DNA from 2 places in the Brevibacillus sp. NSP2.1 genome. Region 1 is predicted to be linked to the other one. Evidence: riboswitches for the same ligand, from Rfam matches in the RefSeq annotation. Region 1 holds a riboswitch; the other holds the start of a gene.
What was found. Region 1 has a riboswitch for S-adenosylmethionine ahead of M655_RS02145 (BMP family lipoprotein). Riboswitches for the same ligand answer to the same signal wherever they lie in the genome.

Region 1 (6,553 bases):
CAAAAGTACGGCGATATTTTGCGGGCGCGCCGCTCTACGGAAGCGCGGATCAAGGAAGGCTTCCTCGAGCCGACCTTGAAGGAAGCCGTGCCGGGCGATCTCGGACTGGTGCTGCCTTACAATACGATGAAAAGCCTCATTGAAATGGTGGAAGCGCTGGACAAGGTCACGCCGGGAATTGCCTCGGAGCACACGCTGTTTTACGGCGTCGAAGCGAAATTTTACTCGGCGCGTCCCAAGCTGACAGAGGAGTTTGAGACGGAAATCAAAGGACTGTTCTGCGGGGGCGACGGGGCAGGGATCACGCGCGGACTGGCGCAGGCGGGTGCGGCAGGCGTCTGGATGGCGCGCAGCATGGTCAAACGGATGATGTAAACAGCAACCCGCAATAGGGAAAAGGGCTTCTGCTTGAGCACGGCTGCTTAGCCGCTCAGGAGTAGAAGCCCTTTTGTCGTGTCGTCGTATCAAAAACAAGCCTACGCTTGCGTATTCAAATTTTCCGTCATCTTTTTCAGCACCCGGTTGAAGACGGCAAGCTCGTTCTCGTCCAGATCGCGCAAGGCAACCGCTTCCAAATCGCGCGCCGCTTGCAGCCACTGGGGAAAACGCTCGATTGCCGCAGGCGAGAGCGACACGTACCGTTCCCGCTTGTCGTCGCCTTCTGAGCGGATGATCCAGCCCATCTCTTCCAGCCGGGTCAATGTCCGGGTAATCGTCGGGGCTTCGACATTCAGGTAGTTGCTCAGTTGCACCTGCGTCAAAGAGTTGCGGTAGTGCAGGCAAAGAATAATGCTCCATTGCGAGCTATATAATCCCATCGGGGACATGATTCCATTCAATGTTTTACTGAAGACTCTGGCAGCTTGGCCGATCTTGTGACCGTAATGTTGCATGATATCAGACCTCCAGGAAAAGCTGGTTCGAAAGACGAAGCGCTTGATTGCTTAAGTAAATATGTACAAATAACATAGTAGCAGTTCAGGACATATAAGTAAATGTTTATTCGAGTGGAAAAGAAGGCGTTTTTCTGACAAAAATAAAGCCGATGCCGTTTCAAGGGCATCAGCTCGGGGAAGAAGGTAAAAGGAGGGCTGTTAATCGGCAGCCAAAATGCCAAGCGGCCCGTTTTCGTCAATGATGGGCTCCAACTCGTAGATGGAGATGGGAAACATCGGGAAGCCGACATAGTACGGGGTGATTTCGTACAGTTGGAAGTAAATGACCAATGATTTGTCGGCAACGTAAAAATCTTGATCGGGCTTGATCGTGGTAAAACCGTTCAGCGTCGGGATTTGCCGCGCCTCGATCTGGCGTTTGATGTTCGCGGACAGGACGTTGACGTAGTCGCTGCCCGGCTTGAACAGCTCGCGCAGCGTATAGAGCTTGCCTGTATGGATGTTTGCCGTCACCGACCCGAGGAAGGTCATGCCGTGGGCCATTTGCGGAGTGTACGCGTAATTGCTCATGGTGACGCTGAAAATGCCGCGCTCGTTCGTTTTGATTTCGTAGCTTCCTTGCATTTGGGTATTTCCCGGTACTTGTACCCGTTGCTGTTCGTGAATCAATCCTTGGACCGTTTGCAAAATGGCGCGGTTGATGTCTTTTTCTGCTTGCTGATTGGCTAGCCCCGCCAGTTGCGGGTAATAAATCGTGGTATTCGGACGTTGGATCGTCCGCGTCAGCACGGTGGCTGGCAAAAGATTGCGTTGTTCTTCCACGGTTCTTAGTTCCTTTCCAGATGTCTTAAAATAAGGGGTATGATAGTAGCCTATTCGTCACTGGTTTTGGCTGTTCTCACTTTTTTCACAAATTAGTCAATCTGAGCGCGATATAATGGAAAAAGAATCCGATACATAAGTAGCAGGGAAAAGGGGGGCAACTATGATTCAATTGGTTCGCAACACATTAACGGACAAAGAAGGCTTTATGATTTTTATCCTATGGAACCATCTGTGGATGGCGGGACTCATTGCCTATCAAGTCGACGCTAATTTCTGGAAAGTGACGTCCCTCGGATTGCTGGTCACCCTTATTGTTTCGCCTTTTTACTTCATCAAAAGAGACAGCCATGTCATTCGTTATCTGGTAGCGATCGGACTTATGTTTTACGCGATTTCGTTCGATCATTTCACGACGTATCCAGAAGTTACGTTTCTCGCTTTTGTGGTCATGGGTTTTCTCGCGGCTTACCTGGATTGGAAGCTCGTAGTGACAGCCGGAATTGCGCAAATCATCGTGACGCTGGTCGGATTTTACACAGGATCGTACGAGATTTTCAGCGGCGATTTCACCGAGCTGAATCTGGTGCTACGCATCATGGCGATTCTGATGATGATGGGAGCGGTGACGTACCTCTGTCTGGCGGGACAAGCGTCCTTGCAGAAGGCAAACATCGCCCGCCAGGAAGCGGAAGAAAAAGAGCGTCGCCTGGGAGAGATGCTCGTCCATATCCAACAGATGACCGAGCAGATCGACCGTACGACAGAGCACGTACACGAGCATGCCGAAGGAACGAAACGCAATACGGATGAAATGATGATCGCCTTCAAGGAAGTGGCGACGGGCATGGAGTCGCAGGCGAACTCGACAGTGAAGATCGAGGAAGAGGTGCAGTCGATCGACCAGGAGATCGTGGCGGTCACCACGCAGACGAACGCGATGAAGAGCGAGTCCGACCAGAACAACCGCCGCCTGAAAGAAAGCGTCGACATGATGAAAGAGCTGTCGCAGCAAATGGAACAGATCGTTTCTGCCGTCAACGTGGCAGCGTCGACGATTCACCAGCTCAACCGCCAGGCCAATCGGGTCGAGGAAATCGTAGGAGCCATCAACCAGATTGCGACACAAACGAACCTGCTTGCGCTAAACGCCGCCATCGAGTCGGCGCGTGCAGGCGAGCACGGCCGCGGCTTCGCCGTGGTGGCAGACGAGGTGCGCAAGCTGGCGGAGCAGAGCGCAACCGCTACACAGGAAATTACCGAGATTCTCAAATCGCTCCATCAGGAAAGCGAGAACGCTGTACAGCAGATCAGCAACGGGGAAGCTTCGGTGGCAAAAGGCCAGGAGCTGGCTGTGAAAACAGTGGCGTCGATCGAGGCGGTGCGCTCCGGCATGATGGCCTTCCTGCAGGCAGCGGAGCAGGTCGGCTCCAGCATGAACCGGGTAAAAATGCGCTCGGGCGAAGTGGCGATGGAAATGTCGACCATTACCGCTGTCACCGAGCAGTCGGTCGCCAATCTGGAGGAGCTTTTCGCCACAGCGGAAAACCAGCATCAAAAGGTGCGGGAAATTACCGAAGAGCTGGGGGAGCTGAACAATCTGTCGCATCGGCTGCAGGAAACGTTTCACAGACAATAGGCGCCAAAGTGTAAAATTGGCGAGAACAGTCTGAAAAAACAATTGCTTTTTCAGTTTGTTCTGCTAGAATGAATGCATTGTAACTTGATAGTTTTTATCTCCTTATCGAGAGCGGCGGAGGGACTGGCCCGATGAAGCCCGGCAACCACTGGACATGCGTGACATGGACAGAAAGGTGCCAATTCCTGCAAAACCTGTACCGGGGTTTTGACAGATGAGGAAGAGGACGGCTTCGGACGCAAACTCTTCCTTCGGGAAGAGTTTTTTTGTTGTCAGGAGGGGTAATACACGAACGATAAAATATTTTTATTGCAAAATATTCGTGTTTAATATTGATTTTTTCGGAAAAAAGCCGTACATTACGTAGTAGGATACAGAAAAAACGTAGAACGTTCGGATGGGAGCGGAAGACACCATGAAGAAGTTGTTGTTAGCATTCACCACTTTTGCTGTTTTGGCTGCGGGCTGTTCGGCTGGCGGAAATGCGCCTGCTGACAAGCCAAAAGAAGAAGCGGCAGGGCAAGAAGGCGCGGCGAAGAAGCGCATTGCGCTGATTTTGCCGGAAAAAATCGGGGTAAACCCGTTCTTCCAGCAAATGGACGAAGGCGCGAAAAAAGCAGGACAGGAATTTGGCGCAGAAGTAAAAAGCATCGAGTCTACTGACCACGGCGCCATCGAAGAAAATTTGCGCGTTGCGGTAGCGGAAAACTACGATCTGATTATCACTTCTTCTTTTGAAGCGGAAGACGCGCTGAAAAAAGTGGCAGCCGAAAATCCTGACCGCAACTTCGCGATTATTGATACCGTAGTAGATTTGCCAAACGTGCGCAGCGTTACCTTCCGCGAGCAGGAAGCGGCTTACCTGATGGGCGCTGCGGCAGGTCTTGCCACGAAGACAAACAAGGTCGGCATGGTTGTCGCCATGGATATTCCGCTGTTGAAAAAATGGACAGGCGGCTTCCAGGAAGGCTTGAAAGCAACCAATCCAAACGCGGAGTTCCTGGTGAACTACGTAGGAAGCTTCTCTGACCCGGCAAAAGCGAAGGAGCTGGCGCTGCTGCAAGCATCCAAAGGCGCCGACTTCATCAACGGAGCGGCAGCAGTAGGCGACCTCGGCGTGTTCGAGGCCGCGAAGGAAAAAGGCTTCTATACATCGGGACAGGACGTTGACCGCACCACGATCGACCCTGAGCACATCGTGTTGTCCCAGCTCAAAGGGACAGATGCCGCTGCGTATGAAACCGTGAAGTCGTTCGTAGAAGGCTCGTTCAAGCCGGGCGTTGTCACTTACGGCCTGAAAGAAAAAGGCGTAGGCGTAACGTATGTGACGCACGAGAGCCAGACGCCTCTGAACGCTTTTATTGGCCAGGAAGTCGTGGACAAAGTAAAAGCGATCAGCGAGGAGATCATCGCTGGTACCCGCAAAGTGCCAGACTCGTTTTAACAGCTAGCGCACAGTGCATGATTGTGACCGACTACAACTGTGTAGTCGGTCTTCCTTATATGCAAGGCAAGGAGCAGAGGCAAGGAAGAGAAAGGCTAGGCGCAAAGAAGGAGGAGCAAGGATGACCGATCGTTTGGAAATGCGGGCCATGACCAAGAAATACGGAGATTTTATTGCAAACGACAAGGTCTCGTTTTCGCTTGCTGCGGGAGAAGTCCACGCCATCGTCGGGGAAAACGGCGCGGGCAAGACGACGCTGATGAGGATGCTGTACGGCATGGAGCAGCCTACGTCCGGCGAGATCGTGCTAGGCGGCAAGCCTGTCGCTTTTCGCGGGCCGCAGGACGCCATTCGCAGCGGGATCGGGATGGTGCACCAGCACTTCATGCTGTTTGGCGAGTTTAGCGTGGCGGAAAATATCGTGATCGGCTACGAGCCGCAGCAGGCCGGATTTTTCCGCCGGAAGGACGCCGTGGAAAAGGTCCGCGCACTAAGCGAGCAGTACCGGATTCCGATAGATGCACAGGCTAGAGTGTCCAACTGCTCCATCGGCGAGCAGCAGCGTGTGGAAATTCTCAAGGTGCTGTACCAGGGAGCGGACATCATCGTGCTGGACGAGCCGACTGCCGTGCTGACGCCGCTTGAAGTTCGCGAGCTGTTGCAGACGATCCGCCATCTGGCGGAGAGCGGGAAGAGCGTCATTTTGATTACGCACAAGCTGCAGGAAGTGATGGAGGTCGCAGATCGGATCACGGTGTTGCGCGGCGGCAAGGTGACGGGCACGGTAGCGCGTAACGAGACGAATGTGGACGATCTGGCCCGGCTGATGGTCGGACGCGAGCTGCGGGAGCTGAGCGAGCGCGTCGATCTGGAGCGGGGGCCGCTTTTGCAGGTGGAGAACTTGACGGTTCGGGAAAAACAGACGCTGCTCGACCGGGTCAGCTTTACCGTGCATCACGGGGAAATCGTCGGCATCGCGGGCGTATCGGGCAACGGCCAGTCCGAACTGCTGCAAGCGATCAGCGGCTTGCGGACGGCACAGGAGGGAACGATTCGGCTGGGCGGCAAGGACGTCACCAACCAGACTGTCGCGACGATTCGCGAGGCGGGCTTGGCGCACATCCCGGAAGATCGCTACTTGTGGGGGACGGCCAAGCTGGAGAGCGTCGAGGAAAACGCGCTGATGGGCTATCAGCGAAAGCCTGCGTTCAATCGGCGCGGCGTCGTGCGGCGGGAAGCTTTTCGCCAGGTCGTCAGAGGCTGGGTAGAAAAGTTCGCGATCAAGACAGGCTCCAGACAGCTTCAGGAGCTGGCCGGGAATTTGTCGGGCGGAAATCTGCAAAAGCTGATCGTGGCGCGAGAGCTGGGACATGAGACTCCGTTTTTGATCGCGGCGGAGCCGACCCGGGGTGTCGATATCGGCGCGATGGAGTACATCCATCAGGCGCTGATCGACAAGCGCAACGCAGGCGACGGAATTTTGCTGGTTTCGTCCGAGCTGTCGGAAATTTTGGCGCTGTCAGACCGGATTTTGGTGATGTACAAAGGGCGGATCGCCGGAGAGCTTTCGCGCAAAGAGGCAACCGAGGAAAAAATCAGCGTGTTAATGGCGGGAGGAAGCGTTCATGGCAGCAATCAAAGAGCTGGGTAAATCACTGGTTCAGCCGCTTTTGGCGGTTGTCATCGGGCTGTTGATCGGGGCGCTCGTCATCGCTTCGGTAGGGGAATCTATCCTGGGCACGTATCAGGAAA
Region 2 (6,553 bases), 190 kb from region 1:
ATAGACGTATCTACTTGGGGAAAAGGTTGCACTTTTTGGGCATTCTTTTTTGATTGGTAAAATTCACCAATCCCCAATGCAGACATAACCAGCAATAAAGAAATAACAAATACGGTCAGGAAGAGCCTTTTGTTCGGCAAAGAAACCCCTCCTCTACTTCCTCACTAGGAGATTCGACACAGTCCTACATTTTCCCTTCGCTTAAAGCCCACCAATAACTGGAAAATTTTCCCCGTAATAAAAAAAGAGCCCAGTAGCTTTACCAGGCTCTTTCTTTGTCGTTCTTATTTTGCCAGTTGCGCAGCTTCTTGCTTCAGAACTTCTGCTTTGTCTGTTTGCTCCCAAGGAACATTCAGGTCATTGCGTCCAAAGTGGCCATAAGCCGCTGTTTGTTTGTAGATAGGGCGACGCAGGTCGAGCTGCTTGATGATGCCAGCCGGACGCAGGTCGAAGTGTTTGCGCACCAGTTTCACCAGATCTTCTTCGGAAACGGTTCCTGTACCAAAAGTATCAACAGCGATGGATACAGGCTGCGCTACACCGATTGCGTAAGCCACTTGCACTTCGCATTTGTCAGCCAGGCCAGCAGCCACAATGTTTTTCGCTACGTAACGAGCAGCGTAAGCGCCGGAGCGGTCTACTTTTGTCGGATCTTTACCGGAGAACGCGCCGCCGCCGTGACGAGCGTAGCCACCGTAAGTGTCTACGATGATTTTGCGGCCAGTCAGACCAGCGTCCCCTTGAGGTCCGCCGATTACGAAGCGGCCAGTCGGGTTGATGAAGTATTTGGTGTCAGCGTCCAGCAGCTCAGCCGGAACAACTGGTTTGATAACTTGTTCGATGAGGTCTTGCTTGATTTGCTCCAAGGTAGTCTCAGGAGCGTGTTGAGTCGAAATCACGATGGTGTCGATGCGAACTGGCTTGTCCCCATCGTACTCAACCGTTACTTGCGTTTTGCCGTCAGGACGCAGGTAGGCGAGTGTGCCGTTTTTGCGAACTTCAGTCAAGCGGCGAGCCAGCTTGTGAGACATGCTGATCGGCAGCGGCATCAGCTCAGGTGTTTCGTTGCAAGCAAAGCCGAACATCAGACCTTGGTCACCTGCACCGATCGCTTCGATCTCAGCGTCGGTCATTTTGCCTTCGCGCGCTTCCAAAGCCTGGTCTACGCCGAGAGCGATGTCAGCGGATTGCTCGCCGATCGCAGTGATTACGCCGCAAGTGTCAGCGTCAAAGCCGAACTTCGCACGATCATAACCGATCTCACGGATCGTTTCGCGCACCAGCTTTTGGATGTCCACATACGTGTTGGTGGTGATTTCACCGGCTACGAGAACCAGCCCGGTAGTTACGGAAGTTTCGCAAGCTACGCGAGCGTTTGGATCCTTGGCCAAAATGGCGTCCAGGATGGAGTCGGAAATTTGGTCACAAATTTTATCCGGATGTCCTTCGGTTACAGACTCAGATGTGAACAGACGACGACCTTTTTGCAAAGCCATGAGAAAATACCTCCTTTGACCTCATACAAATAGTTTGGTAGCCGAGTCAGGATTTTATCGACGTAAACGCAAATAAAAAACCTTTTCCATCTTTTGGAGGAAAAGGTTTGAGCGCTTTTAGCTTCCTTCATCCTCTTATCGGCCAGAACAGATTTCCGTCCTGCTGGTTAGCACCGCTCCAGACGGTTGCCGGGCTTCATAGGGCCAGTCCCTCCGCCTGCTCTGGATAAGAGTATCCATTACGGATTATAGAATAATTGTTTTTTGAGGTGGTGTCAATAGACTTTTGCCAGAGCACCTCTTTGGCCGAAATCGCCCTGTACAAAACGCTGTTGGAATCGCCTGCGGGAAGCGTCTGAGGTGATCGAAGCCGCGTTTTCACAAGGACGATATAGCCATGCCATGCGTCTGTCGAACGCAAAGCGGAAAATTTTTTCTTACACTTGATACGATTTGGCGATTAATACAACAACCTCGGCCCGCGTAGCGCTGCCCTGTGGCTTGAAGAGCGAACCGTATCCGTTTAGCCAGTTTCTTGCCGTCAAAGCGCCGATCGCCGGTGCTGCCCAATGGCTGGCCGGAACATCGCGATAGCTCGGTGCGCTGCTGCTGTTCAGAGCCACGCCCTTCGCCCTGGCGATCATCGCGGCCATTTCCGCCCGCGAAACAGCTTGGTCAGGCTTGATCTGACTGTTTGGATACCCCTTCAAGACTCCGAGCTGATAAGCCACTCCAAGGGTGTTGTACGCCCAGTGCTTTTTTGGCAAATCAGAAAACACTTCCCGTCCGGAATACGCGCTGGCTACCTTCGAGCCGGTCGCGCGCATCGCCTGCAGCAGCATTGTGGCAAACTGCGCACGAGTTACTGCCTCGTTAGGCTTGAACGTCGCATCGCCGAAGCCTTGGACAATTCCTTTGGAGCTCAGCCTGGCGATCTCTGTGCGCGCCCAATGGTCGGAAATATCCCGATACCCCGAGACGAGGGGCTGCTGCGTGACTGTCAATTTGTATGCATCGTACTTGAACGGAATGCCGCTGTTCAGGCGCACGTAATACTTGCCTTTTGGCAACCGCAGGCTGAAAATCTCGCTGCCCCGATCGGACAACTCAGCCACTTCGTTTGTCGAAGCGAGCGCGTAGTTCATGTTTTTCTCGCTGTAAAGAGCGATGCGAAAACCGCTGGATACCGGAATAAACGGGGCTCGAATCGTGACGTACGAGTCTGTATTGAGCGTAAATTGAAACCAGTCTGCATCCGAAGCCGTCGGAATCGTTCCGGTCATGACCCCTCCAGCGGCTAGCGGCGACGCCCTGCTGTACGTATCATTCGGCTCGTTCAAATCTTTTTTCAGCGGGGTGAACCCGAGATCCAGGCGATATTCGCCGTTCACCGCATTTTGCTGATACTCGCTGACCCGAATGTAGTATTTTCCCGGGGAGACTTCCTTGCTCGCACGCTCCGACGGATTATCGCGGTCGACGTTGTCGTAGAGCGGGTCCCAAACCGTATTTTTTCCGGTTTCCTGCTTTCCTATGGCAAGCACCAGGTCCACCCGCTTGTTGTCGGGAGTCACCGTCACATCCATATGCCCGTATTCGCGGACGTAGTAGGAGAACCAGTCCTGGTCGCCCTCCTGGTGGAAGTTGCCCGTGACGCTGATCTGGTTGCCTACCAGCGGCCTTGCCGTCGCCATCGTATCGTTTGGCTCATTGCGGTCCGGGTTGATCGTGAACTTGCTCGTCAGCACGTAGGCAAACGAGTTGACGCCGCCGTTTCGCATCAGCTTGATGTTCATCCTGCCCGCTTTTGCCGGGACGGTAACGGTATCCCCGTTTCCAAAATACTGCGTAATCGGCGTTCGGTTTTCTGGGTAAAAGGTTGCCGCCATGGCGGAGGATACCCCGGAGTTAATCGTCGCCGTAAAGCTGACTTTTCCGTCATACGGCACATCCATTTTAAACCAGTCTACCGTGTCGTTTGGCCCCAGGTTGCCGCGTATTTGCTGTTCGATAGGGAATGCTTTGGCTCGCTGCAAAGAGTTGTTCGGCTCCAAAAAGTCGCCGGAGAGCGCGCTGCGCACTGCCTTGTTCACGTCCAGCAATCCGTAGCCTGTTTGCCGGTCCCAGCCGCTCTCGCCGAGGTCTGTAGCCGTCTGGTAAAGCATTTGCCTCACATCCAGCGCCGTCAGCTTTGGATAGCGGGCCAAAATCAGGGCCGCCGCTCCCGCTACTTGAGGCGCTGCCGCTGACGTACCGGAAAACGATCCGTACTTTCCGCCCAGCTTCGTCGTATATACGTTAAGCCCCGGCGCCACAATGTTTAACTCAGGCCCCGTGTTCGATTGATAAATCGCCTGGTTTTTCCCATTCACGGCCCCAACCGCAACGACTGTCGGGTAGGCAGCCGGATAGGCGACGCGGCTTGCTTCGTTTCCGCTGGCAGCGACGAGGACGGCTCCGCTTCTCTCCGCACGGTCAATGGCCTCTTTCAAGGAGCGGGAATAGGACAGGCTGCTGAACGACATCAGGATAACTTTGGCTCCCCTGTCGAGCGCTGTATTGATCCCCTTCGCAATCATGTCCACATTCGTCACTGCATCTTTGTTCAAAATTTTGATCGGCAAAATCCGGGCGTTCCAGACTACCCCTGATACCCCGATCCCGTTGTTGCCTTTTGCAGCGAGAACCCCGATGACTTCTGTCCCGTGCCCGTTGTCATCCTGCGCCGATTTCCCCGGGTTGACCAGATTGACACCCGGCAGCAGATTCCCCTTCAAGTCAGGGTGATTGTAGTCCGCTCCGGAATCGAGCACGGCAATCGTAATCGCCTGGTTGCTGTTGACTACAGGCCACGCCTTGTCGGCCTTGATCTGGCTGATGTGCAACTGATTGCTCAGATAGCTGTCATTGGAAGCAGGCGCGGCAGCGAGTGCAGGCCGCACGCCCAGCGGTACAAGCGTGAGCAGCATCGCAACTGACACGGCTATTTGAATCGATTTTTTCATAAACACAGTCCTTCCTTACTTTCCCCTGCAACTAGCGCAGCAAGAAAACCTCTATCGCCGCCCGCTCAAACAAAGGGGCATGCGCTGTCGTGGAAGGTTTTCTTAACGTATCGAAATGAATAAATGTTCGCGCTTATCCATTTCAGTACGTTCAAAAAGGTATTCAAGTATTATGCTTCTCGTCCTAGCATAGCGGATAAAAAGGGCGAAAAGCAACCCTGTTTCCCCAAGATTTGGAACGTTATGGCAGGAGAAAAACCCTTTTCACCATTGGCAAAAAGGGTTCATCCATTACTGCAGCAGGCCTTTGTTGTCTTCGGTAGCAGGCTCTACATATGCTTTTTCTTTTTTGCGTTGACGCGCCTGCGGAATGTAGGCACTCAGTTCGTCCGGGTTTACTTCTGCTTTTTTAATCGAAGAAGACGGGATATCAAACGCCCAGATGCGCTGACTGTTTGCTTCCACCTTCATGTTTTCGAGCGTGTAGCTGACGCGGGCAACCGCATCGCCTTCCTTGTCGTGAACGATGATCGGCACCTCGGTAAACTCCAGGCGCTTCTCCAGTCCGTTGCGGAATACGACGACAACCTTCAGGCCGTTATCATCGGTAGGCTTGATATCGAGGACCTGCAAATCTACCTTTCCTTTTTCCACCGGAGCTTCCTCCGCCGCTTTTTGCGTATAGTGGCTTTGTTCGTCCGCACTCAGGCCCATATTCAGCTCCTGGGTCTCCTCGATGCGGCGTTTTTCCGGCTTTTTATAGGTCAGAGTCAGCGGCACTTCCTTCTCAGGAATGCGGTCGAACTCTTCCCAGCGGAACATAAATTCCATCGGACGGCTGGCCATGTGGCCCACAGGACCGTTTGCCATCAAGTCAAACGTCTTTCTCGCCACCTCTTCGCCGTCAGCAGTCACGAGGGTCAGCGGCAGCTTTTGCAACAGCACGTTGCGGTTTGTCGCGTTGCGAATGTACGTCAGCACCAGGTAGCCTTCATCTGTCACCTGTGTGTAGAACGGAATAATGCCGACCTCGTCGCGAACGACCGGAGGCAGCTCATCGTGGACGTACTGCAGCAGCTCCTGCTCCGCCTCCTCCAGTTGATTGTCCCAAGGACCGTTCATCGTCAGAAACAGCTCTTTGGCCTCAACCCGGTTCGCCGATTGCTGCGGGTTGTCGATCCCCGACACCCCCAGGTAAAACTCTTTATGCAAATGCTCATGAATATCTTCACGTACTTGCTCCAGGCTTTCCTTGGAGCCAAACCAGTTCTCCAATAACCAACTCATATGTCAACCTCCTCCTGATTTCTGCGATCGAGAGCTCTTGCGCCTATTCTACGTCAAGAACCCATCTGCGCAGATTGGCATCCGGTTTTTTCACGAACTCCGGCGGGAACACGATCAGCCACGGACGGCTGTTCCCCGGCTTCACGCGAATCTTGCTGGCATCCACAACGCCTCGCGCCACGACATCGCCGTCCGTATCGGAAATCGTGATTTTCAGCTTGTCAGGACGATAATCCGTAGACAGGCCGTTGCGGAACAGCAATGCGGCAACCAGTTGCCCTTCTTTCGTTTTCCCGATATCAAACCCGGTAATTTGCACCGAGTTGACCGGAATCGGCGGCAAAGAGTACGCGAGCGACTCCAGACGGTCTTTTTGACGCTGTGTCATGCGTCTTTCCATTTCCGGGTCCAGCTCCAGCGTACTTGGCCAGATGTGCGATCTTTTTCCTGCTTTCATCACGACTTTCCAGCGGCTGAACATGAAGTTGTCGTGCAGGTAGCTCTCTTCCGGGAACAGCACTTCCCACGGACGGCTTGTATGCGGAGGAATAGCGCCCATATCAGACAGGTCGACTCTCATCCGCGCGAACGGCTTGTCGTCCAAGTAAATAGCCAGACCGATGTTTTTGAAGCGCACAGGCTTATCTGTCGCATTGCGGAAAAACATCGTCACGGTCATGCCGTTCGGCTGGGGAATCATGCTGAAGCCCGTTACGCTAATCAAGCCTCGTGCCATCTCAGGCAGTTCTGCTTGCAAGAATCGCA

Region 2: another riboswitch for S-adenosylmethionine. It lies ahead of metK (methionine adenosyltransferase); the one in region 1 lies ahead of M655_RS02145 (BMP family lipoprotein).

The regions. Positions count from the first base shown of each region.
Region 1 is NZ_CP048274.1:428,926-435,478, forward strand. It holds gene M655_RS02125 (NAD(P)/FAD-dependent oxidoreductase) at 1-375, shown strand, start outside; gene M655_RS02130 (MarR family winged helix-turn-helix transcriptional regulator) at 477-893, opposite strand; gene M655_RS02135 (DUF3298 and DUF4163 domain-containing protein) at 1,095-1,718, opposite strand; gene M655_RS02140 (methyl-accepting chemotaxis protein) at 1,882-3,357, shown strand; SAM riboswitch class I at 3,457-3,578, shown strand; gene M655_RS02145 (BMP family lipoprotein) at 3,773-4,801, shown strand; gene M655_RS02150 (ABC transporter ATP-binding protein) at 4,923-6,452, shown strand; gene M655_RS02155 (ABC transporter permease) at 6,427-6,553, shown strand, end outside.
Region 2 is NZ_CP048274.1:616,158-622,710, reverse strand. It holds gene M655_RS03020 (polysaccharide deacetylase family protein) at 1-140, opposite strand, end outside; gene metK (methionine adenosyltransferase) at 285-1,496, opposite strand; SAM riboswitch class I at 1,629-1,729, opposite strand; gene M655_RS03010 (S8 family peptidase) at 1,934-4,501, opposite strand; gene M655_RS03005 (SLAP domain-containing protein) at 4,793-5,788, opposite strand; gene M655_RS03000 (SLAP domain-containing protein) at 5,832-6,553, opposite strand, start outside.